Regions from separate parts of the Pectobacterium araliae genome, predicted to be linked through region 2. Evidence: predicted binding sites of a transcription regulator. Region 2 holds the regulator's gene; each other region holds the start of a gene.
The links. The regulator Fur, encoded in region 2, represses iron uptake genes when iron is present. The targets are predictions, from matches to a motif close to ATAATAATGAGAACNACTATCAA.

Region 1: the regulator Fur is predicted to act here: its motif matches at 1,620-1,642, upstream of AACH44_RS20465 (siderophore-interacting protein).
Region 3: the regulator Fur is predicted to act here: its motif matches at 1,663-1,685, upstream of entS (enterobactin transporter EntS).

What each region holds. Positions count from the first base shown of each region.
Region 1 covers NZ_AP028908.1:4,505,943-4,509,231, reverse strand. Annotated here, with positions in the region: gene AACH44_RS20470 (TonB-dependent siderophore receptor) at 1-1,574, shown strand, start outside; gene AACH44_RS20465 (siderophore-interacting protein) at 1,723-2,628, shown strand; partial or broken gene dsbG (thiol:disulfide interchange protein DsbG) at 2,663-3,286, opposite strand.
Region 2 covers NZ_AP028908.1:1,358,833-1,362,121, reverse strand. Annotated here, with positions in the region: gene fldA (flavodoxin FldA) at 656-1,183, shown strand; gene fur (ferric iron uptake transcriptional regulator) at 1,512-1,961, shown strand; gene glnS (glutamine--tRNA ligase) at 2,025-3,289, opposite strand, start outside.
Region 3 covers NZ_AP028908.1:3,288,130-3,291,418, forward strand. Annotated here, with positions in the region: gene fepB (Fe2+-enterobactin ABC transporter substrate-binding protein) at 1-287, shown strand, start outside; gene entS (enterobactin transporter EntS) at 294-1,568, opposite strand; gene fepD (Fe(3+)-siderophore ABC transporter permease) at 1,762-2,760, shown strand; gene fepG (iron-enterobactin ABC transporter permease) at 2,757-3,289, shown strand, end outside.

The sequences.
Region 1 (3,289 bases), 1.5 Mb from region 2:
AAGGGAATGCTGTGAATATCGATAATACCCAGACGGGGATCCAATATTCGGACCGGCTGGACATTATGGGCACCGGAATGTTGAATATTGACGCGCACCAGCAGCTTCAGGTGACGACGCAGTATTACAAAAGTGAGTCGGACGGCAAGCATGGCCTCTTCCTTGGCGATAACTTCTCGGCGGTCACCGGCGATGGGCAAGCCTATAACAAAGGCAATCTGCGTTCTGACCGTATCCCGGGAACGGAACGCCACCTCATTAGCTTACAGTATTCCAATACGGATTTTTGGGGACAGGAGTTGATCGGGCAGGTTTACTACCGTGATGAAAGTCTGACCTTCTATCCTTTCCCAACATTGTCTGGCGGCCAGGTTAGCAGCATCGGTGCGTCGCAGCAGAAAACAGATTTTTATGGCGGCAAGCTCACGCTGAATTCACAGCTTACAGAAAACATGAAAGTGACCTGGGGGACGGATGTTGAGCATGAAACCTTTAATGCGAATCAGGCCTTCTTTGATTTGCCGACGGCCGCTGCCAGCGGGGGGATGACGCTCAATAACGCTTATAACGTGGGGCGGTATCCGGGGTATAGCGTGACAAACATCGCTCCCTTCATGCAAACCAGCTATGACATTGATCGCATTACCTTAAGTGGTGGCATGCGTTATCAGTACACTGAAAATAAAGTGGATGACTTTGTCGGATTTGTTCAACAGCAGGCGATTGCGCAGGGGACAGCGCAGTCTGCTGATGCGGTGCCGGGTGGGAAGACGGATTACAACAATCTGTTATTCAATGCCGGTATTCTGGGACGCCTTACCGAGCGTCAACAAGTGTGGTTCAACTTCTCACAAGGTTTTGAAATTCCAGATATCGCCAAGTATTACGGCTCAGGCAATTATGATCCGGTGCTGGTGAATGGGCATTACCGCCTTCTCAAGAGTGTTAACGTCAATGACTCAAAACTTGATGGCATCAAGGTGGATGCCTATGAGCTAGGCTGGCGTTATACCGGTGACAACCTGCGCACGCAGATCGCCACCTATTATTCGTTGTCGGATAAAACCATCAATATCAACAAGCAAGATATGACGATCGCCATGAATGACGATAAGCGTCGTATCTACGGTATTGAAGGACAGGTGGACTATTTCTTCACGGACAGTGACTGGAGTACGGGAAGCAACTTTAACGTCATTAAGTCTGAAACCCGCAAAAATGGAAGATGGGATAAGTTGACGGTCGACAGCGCCAGCCCGTCGAAAGTCAGTGCATGGGTGAACTGGGCCCCGGGGGACTGGGCTTTGCGTTTGCAAAGTACGCAGACCTTCGATGTTTCAGATTCAACAGGTAAGAAGATTGATGGTTATAACACCGTGGATTTCCTCGGTAGCTATACCCTGCCTGTGGGTAAAATCAGCTTCAGCGTAGAAAACGTGCTGGATAAAGAGTACACCACCGTCTGGGGACAGCGGGCGCCAGGGCTCTATAGCCCGGCTTATGGGGAACGAAACTTGTATACCTATAAAGGGCGGGGACGCACGTTTGGTATGAACTATGCCGTAGAGTTTTGATCTTGGGGCCAGCGTGTTGAGGCACGCTGGTTATCGATCATTTCGGTGATAATGATTATCGTTAGTGTTTTGTTTATGATAAGTTGCATCCTATGGGTTTTTATCCCACTGACTGATTTTTCCTTACAAAACATACGGTTTTTTCACTATGTCTTTAGCTACCCGTACCACGTCTTCAGCCTATCGGCTGTTTAATTTACGTTTAGAGAGCAAGACGCTACTCTCGCCTTCGCTTGTTCGCTGTGTGTTCAGCGGCCCTGACGTGCGCCAGATGAAACTGGATGCACCGGATCAGCGGATCAAACTGCTGCTCGCCAGTGAAAGCGGGGAGCTGACGCCGATGGCCGTGAGCGACACCTGGTATCCGGACTATCTGGCACTGCCACGCGAGCGTCGTCCGATTTTACGCACCTATACGCTGCGTTCTGTCTCCCATGAATCACAGCAGGCGGCGATCGATTTTGTGCTGCATGGCGATACCGGCCCAGCTTCAAGCTGGGCGAATCACGCTAAGCCCGGCGATGCGCTACAGATTGTCGCGCCCAATGCAGAGGCCAATGGTGACAGCGGCGGTTATGAATGGGCACCGCACGAGGGCGTTGAGCAAGTGCTGTTGATTGCAGATGAAACGGCGCTGCCAGCGGCCATGGGGATTCTCGAACAACTGGCTGCCCAGCCTTCTCCGCCGTCGGTGCAGGCTTTTTTGGAAGTGCCGAAAGCGGCCGACTGTGTGGCGTCGGGCAATTTCCCATTTGCCCAGATTCACTGGTTGCCGCGTGAGGAAACTGGCAGCACAGTATGGGGTGAACGCCTGCTGGCTGCGGTGCAACAGGATGTGAAAATCCCCGCCAGTGCTTGTACAAATCGTGATGAGGTCGCACAGGAAATGCCGGAAGACGAGCCACTGTGGGAGCGGGCGACGGCGCACTGCCCGTTTTACGCTTGGGCAGCGGGAGAGTCTTCCGCCATCAAACGACTGCGCCGTTATCTGCTCGACGAGCGCCACCTTGATAAAGAAACGATCAACTTTATGGCGTACTGGTCGCATCGCTAAGAGACAACCTCAGGAGGGATATTCTCTCTTGAGGTTATTTCCTCATCATTTCCGCCAACTGCTGTTCATCCGGTAGCCCAACCACTTGCTGTAGTTCATTCTTATCATTCAGGTAATAGATGGCAGGCGTGACGCTGGCGCCTAATTCATCCATGAGTCGCTGATTATGCTGAATGGCATTCCAGATATCGCGTGATGAGTCCTTGGGGAACGGAGGCACCGTTTTGCCGTTCGACAGTTCATATTCATGCCACGCTTTGGCCGGATCGCTGGCGGCAAGAATCGCGGCGGTATAACGTCCACTTTCCGGTTTTATCACACCGACCAACAGCGTTTGCAGTTGGACTTTTCCTACTTTCACCCACGTCTGTGCCTGCTGCCAGAACTGTTTGCAGTACGGGCAGAATGGATCGGCAAAGACGATAATTTTACGCGGCGCATCCTTCGCCCCTTCAGTGATAAACGGCGCCTGCTGTAATTTCTGCCACATCTCCCGGCCAGCAGGCACATACACTTCCTGCTGAATCAGCGTTTCACTCAGGTTGTTGCCGTGTTCATCATACATATAGCCCGAAATAGCATGTTTGCCATCCGGCGTTAAGTAGATGGTCACCCCTACACCTTGATAGCTACCCAGCCAGCCTTGCACGCCACTGGGCAC
Region 2 (3,289 bases):
TATAAATATAAGGTTTTTAATCATAGGGTTGCAAGCGCATGTGCTGCACGACCACGTCCTACGTGCGTTGGCATGGATAGGCGATCAGATGGAAAAGTAATTTGAATGAAATTTCATTTTATTCTTTAACATCAGAAAGCTAAAATTTCCCCTTTAAAATTGTATCGTTTCAGCTGTAAATAGTTATAATTCTTATCTTCCTTTATTAGGAATGTTCCCGCGAAATGTTACAAATTTTCAATTCTATAAAAACATTATCTTTTGTAAGTATTTTAATTCCCACGAATAATAATGTACCGCTCCGTGATTTTTATTCTTCACAAACAAAAGCCTGCTTTTAATTACAAGCGGAATAAATCATAAAATAAAAAGCACATTCATAAAAAATGAAGTACCGTTACAAATGAATAGCCGCCGCTATGTTAAAGAAATATATCCGTAATCTCAGACGATAACATAGACCACATTGATTATAGGGAATTCAGTATCAGTAGAGATATTTTCGTTTTCTTACTTACCTTCGCATTTCACGCGATCTTGATTTACGCCTCCTTACCGATACGAGTTTCTCCCGATGTGAGTGTCTGTTATTATTAACAGATAAATGGGTGAAATATTACACCATACCATTAGGAATCAAGAGGTTATTCAATTCATGGCACTCATCGGAATATTCTTTGGCAGTGATACGGGCAACACGGAAAACATCGCCAAAACGATTCAACAACAGTTAGGCACCGACGTTGCTGATGTTCATGACATCGCCAAAAGCAGCAAAGAAGACCTAGAAGGTTTCGATATCCTGCTGCTGGGTATTCCAACCTGGTATTACGGTGAAGCGCAGTGCGATTGGGATGACTTCTTCCCGTCGCTGGAAGAAGTTGATTTCACGGGGAAATTGGTTGCTTTGTTTGGCTGCGGCGATCAGGAAGACTATGCGGAATACTTCTGTGATGCCATGGGCACCATTCGTGACATTATTGAACCTCGCGGCGCGACGATTATCGGTCACTGGCCAACAGAAGGCTATTACTTTGAAGCCTCTAAAGGACTCGCCGACGACAATCACTTCATCGGCTTGGCTATCGATGAAGACCGTCAGCCTGAACTGACCAGCGAACGTGTAACGACGTGGGTGAAACAAATCAGCGATGAACTGAATCTGAAAGAGTTGGTTGGCTAAGCCATTTTGGCCCTGATAGTTTCGATCAGGGCCAAAATAGTATTGATAGGTAAAACCTTTCATAATAATTGATACATTTTTTTAACTTCTATCAGTAAACCTGTACAATAATCCCATCGGTTTTATACGTGCTTCACTCTTTCTTCATTCATCAACAACGGACTGCGTGTATATCAGTAGTATGAATGGGGACAATATTGTTAACATTCCCTTGTTTTCATTTTGCATACGCGGTTCTATAATTGAGACGCAATTACATTTTTTGAGCCGACCGATGTCATAGGCTAGGCAGCCTCCATTGATAAGTAAGCAACAGGACTAAACCCGCATGACTGACAACAATATCGCATTAAAGAAGGCCGGCCTGAAAGTCACTCTTCCAAGACTGAAAATACTGGAAGTGCTACAGGATCCTGTCTGCCATCACGTCAGTGCGGAAGATTTATATAAGAAACTGATTGATATGGGCGAAGAGATTGGTCTTGCGACCGTCTATCGCGTACTCAACCAGTTTGATGATGCAGGTATCGTAACCCGTCATAACTTTGAAGGTGGCAAATCCGTCTTTGAATTGACGCAGCAGCATCATCACGATCACTTAATTTGCCTCGACTGTGGCAAAGTCATTGAATTCCGCGATGAATCTATCGAAGCGCGTCAGCGCGAGATCGCAGAAAGACACGGCATTAAACTGTCCAACCACAGTCTGTATCTCTATGGGCATTGCAGTGAAGGGGATTGTCGAGAAGACGAAACTCTGCACGATTCCACGCGATAAATCGACCGCATCAAAAAATAAAACCGCCGAGGCGGTTTTATTTTTATCTTCTACCTCGTGGCCTTAGCCTACCCAGGTATCGCGCAGACCAACCGTTCGGTTAAACACCAGATGTTCTGTGTTGGAATAAACACGATCGGCACAGAAGTAACCTTCACGCTCAAACTGATACGCTTTCTCTATTTCTGCCTGTGCCAAACTTGCTTCTACAAAACCTTGCGTAATTTTCAGTGAATCTGGGTTAATCGTCGACAGGAAATCCTCCGCCGCGCCAGGGTTCGCCACACTGAACAAACGATCGTACAAGCGGAATTCCGCTGGAACGCCATGCGCCGCAGAAACCCAGTGGATAACACCTTTCACTTTACGGCCGTCAGCCGGATCTTTGCTCAGCGTTTCCGCATCATAGCTACAGTAGATCGTGGTAATGGTGCCCTGCTCGTCTTTTTCAATGCGCTCGGCTTTGATCACATAGGCATTACGCAGACGCACTTCTTTACCCAACACCAGACGCTTGTACTGCTTGTTAGCTTCTTCACGGAAGTCAGCGCGATCGATGTAAACTTCGCGGCTGAATGCGACCTGACGTGAGCCCATTTCCGGCTTGTTCGGATGATTTGGCATCGCCACAAACTCTTCGTGCTCGGCTGGCAGATTCTCGATCACGACCTTGACCGGATCTAACACTGCCATCGCACGCGGAGCATTTTCATTCAGATCGTCACGGATACAGGATTCAAGCGCCGCCATTTCCACGTTATTGTCCTGCTTCGTTACGCCGATGCGCACACAGAACTCACGGACGGATGCCGCACTATAGCCACGACGACGCAAGCCTGAAATGGTCGGCATACGCGGATCATCCCAGCCTTCAACCACGTTTTCCACTACCAGCTGGTTCAGCTTACGCTTGGACATAATCGCGTATTCGAGATTGAGACGAGAGAATTCGTACTGACGTGGGTGGCAAGGGATAGTGATGTTATCCAGCACCCAGTCATACAGACGGCGGTTGTCCTGGAATTCCAGCGTACACAACGAATGCGTGATCCCTTCCAGCGCATCGGAAATGCAGTGGGTGAAGTCATACATCGGGTAGATGCACCACTTATTACCGGTCTGGTGGTGATCGGCAAATTTAATGCGATACAACACCGGATCACGCATCACGATAAAGGACGATGCCATATCGATTTTTGCACGCAAACAGGCTGTACCTTCAGCAAACCCGCCGTTGCGCATTTTTTCAAACAGCGCCAGGTTTTCCTGCACGGTACGATCGCGGTAAGGGCTATTTTTGCCCGGTGCCGTCAACGTGCCGCGGTATT
Region 3 (3,289 bases), 1.9 Mb from region 2:
CGGCGCTACCGGCCGGCATTCAGACCGAAACCCGACAAGGAAAGCGTCAAGATATCGTGCAAATCTCTGGGGAAAACATGGCAGCCAGCCTGAACGGTCAATCATTACTGCTATTTTCAACCCGTGAAAGCACGGTAAGTAACGTAATGAACAACCCGTTTCTCAGCCACCTGATGCCGATCCAACAGAAACAGGTATGGGACATGGGACCGGATACGTTCCGGTTGGATTACTACAGCGCCAGTAACATGCTGAACAAAATAGAAACGTCCTTCCGAAAACCGTAACCGACCTCAAGACGAGCGTGCTGGCGACTCATCTGGCACGCTTTCCGCTTCCGGTGTACCGAACCGGCACTGGCGGAGCGATCGCCCCATACAGGCCATGAGCATCACCAGTAACGCCGCGACCGCCCCAAATGTCAATATGCTCATCGCCGGCGTCATCAATCGCGCCATCATCCCTAGCCCCAGCGCTCCGAACGAATCGCCAGTCACATCCTGTGCTGTGCCGAAACTGTTCACCCGCCCCAGTAGCCGATCGGGGGTATAGCTTTGGATTAACGTGAATTGTAACAGCGACACCATCGCGTTGAGGTAGCCATAGCACACCAGTGCCACTAGCGCTGGCACGATATGCGTATACATCCCTAGCGAAGCAACAGCCCAAAATGCCGCGCAGGCGCATCCCAGCATCAGAAGCCCAGGCCGGGTAACACCGGCTACCCACCCACTGGTAAATGCGCCCAGCATTGCGCCCAGAGGAACCGCCGCAAACATCAACCCGACGGCAGAGGGGCCAGCATGCCAGGTGTTTTCCGCCAGTGCAGGAAACAGCACTCGCATGGCGCCGATCATGCTAACCAGCAGGCCAATCAGCACCACCGCCCCCACAACGCGATGGGAACACACAAACGCGATCCCACCAGCCAGCGATCGCAATGGGTGTTCCGGCTCTCCCTGCTCCGGTTTCATCGCGGGCAACCGCGTCAGTGGGATTAATGTCGCCAGCGTCCCCACTGCCGCAATCGCAAAATTCCACCCAACGCTACTCGTGGCAATAATGATCCCTCCCAGCGCAGGTGACAAAATAGCCCCCAGACGCACAGTCAGCATACTCAACGCCCCTGCGGCAGGAAGATTCTCTCGCCCTACCAGCAGCGGGATGACCGCCATCAACGCGGTCATCCCCAGCGCGCCAAAAAAACCGTCCCAAAATGCCAGTACATAGAGAGCAAGCAGTGACGGTGCACTTAAAAATGCATTGATGCTCAGCGCCACAAATCCCAAACCACAAATCGCACGAGAAAACAGAATAAGCCGCCGCCTATCATAACGATCTGCCAGAACGCCGCCCAATATCAGCCCAGCAAACATGCCGATACCGTCTAACGTCACCGCAACCCCGACTTGCAGCGTTGAACCGGTCATCGCCTGTATCTGTATCGGCACACCGACGGTCAACATTCCCAACGCAAATACAGACAGCATTCGGGCAAAGAAAATGGCACGGAACGACGCGTTGTTTTTGAGCAAGCTGAAATCCAGCAGAATTGATGATTTAGCCATAATGTCCACAGAGCAATAAGGTCGTACACCGTCAGACGCTGGTGCTACGTCAATGTATTTGATGGGAAACTCATGTTACCATGGAATCCAACAAACACTAATGATAACCATTCTCAGTAATTATGTTAATCAAAAGACATCGGTAAGGATGCTACTGTTGCAAAAATCGCCAACTCAGCCTCATCCCCATGTCATCAGCGTGACAGATCGCGATTTAAGACGCAGATATGGCCTGATACTCCTGTCTCTGCTGTTAGCAGCGACAGCGATAGCAAGCCTGATGCTGGGAGCAAAACCTATCGCTCCGCAAATCGTCTGGCACAGCCTGATAGGGACGCTACAGGGTGCTGATAGCACCATCATTACGCAGGCCCGTCTGCCACGTACGTTGGCCGGGATCGTGGCCGGCATGGCGTTGGGAAGTGCCAGTGCCGTGATTCAAGCGTTAACACGCAACCCGCTAGCCGACCCCGGTATTCTTGGCATTAATGCGGGCGCCAGCTTCGCGATTGTCGTCAGTATCAGCCTATTCGGTATTAACAGTATGGAGGCTTGGCTCGGTAGCGCCTGGATTGGCGTACTATTCGCCAGCCTGATGGTGTGGATTATCGGCACATTAAGCGGTGGCCGAGTCAATCCGCTCCGGTTAACACTCGCAGGGGTGGCGCTGCATGCGGTGCTGTCCGGAATGACATCCTCCATTTCTTTGCTCGACCCACAGGCGTTTGATCAGTTGCGGATGTGGGAAGCTGGCACGCTGGATATTCGCTCGTTGCACAATGTCGCGCTGGCTACGCCCGCTATCGTGCTAGGTATCGGATTGGCGCTACTCATCGGCAGAATGCTAAATACGCTCAGTATGGGTGAAGACCTCGCGACGGCTCTCGGCTCCAGAGTGGTGTTGACTCGTACCATCGCCATTATCGCCGTGATGCTGTTATGCGGTTCCGCTACCGCGCTAGTCGGCCCGATTGGTTTTATCGGTCTGATGACACCTCATATTGTTCGCTGGTGGACAGGACCTGATCAACGTTGGATTGTGCTCTATTCACTGCTATTTGCCCCTATTCTCCTTTTAAGTGCCGACATCGTCGGACGCCTGCTGGTTACTGGCGAGCTTCGCGTTTCAATCGTAACCGCATTTATCGGCGCACCGATGTTGATTTGGCTGGTTCGGAGACGTCAGTCATGACACCCACCCACTATCTGAGTAGCCCATTCGGCCGCCTGCCGCTACGAGTTATTATCACCAACCTGGCACTGCTTCTGACCATGCTAACGCTACTGACGCTGGCCATACGTCTCGGCTCCTTAGCCCTCACATCACGTGACGTGTGGCTGGCGTTTGCTCACTTTTTTACGCACAACAACCACGATACCAATATAGTAACGATCGTCACTCAATGGCGGGCTCCCCGAGCGATCATGGCGCTGCTGCTAGGGGCTGGACTGGGCGTTAGCGGTGCGATTTTTCAGTCTATTACCCGCAACCCGTTAGGAAGCCCTGATATCGTGGGTTTCAATACTGGAGCCTATACTGGCGCGTTAGTCACGATTATCCTCTTCGATAGCGGTTATTATCGTGTCGCCAGCGGCGCGATGCTGGGGGGGATCGCGACGGCGGCAGTGATCTACCTACTCGCCTGGCGCCAGGGAATCAGCGGTTTTCGTTTGATCATCATCGGTATTGCCATCAGCGCCATACTGGCGGCATTCAATAC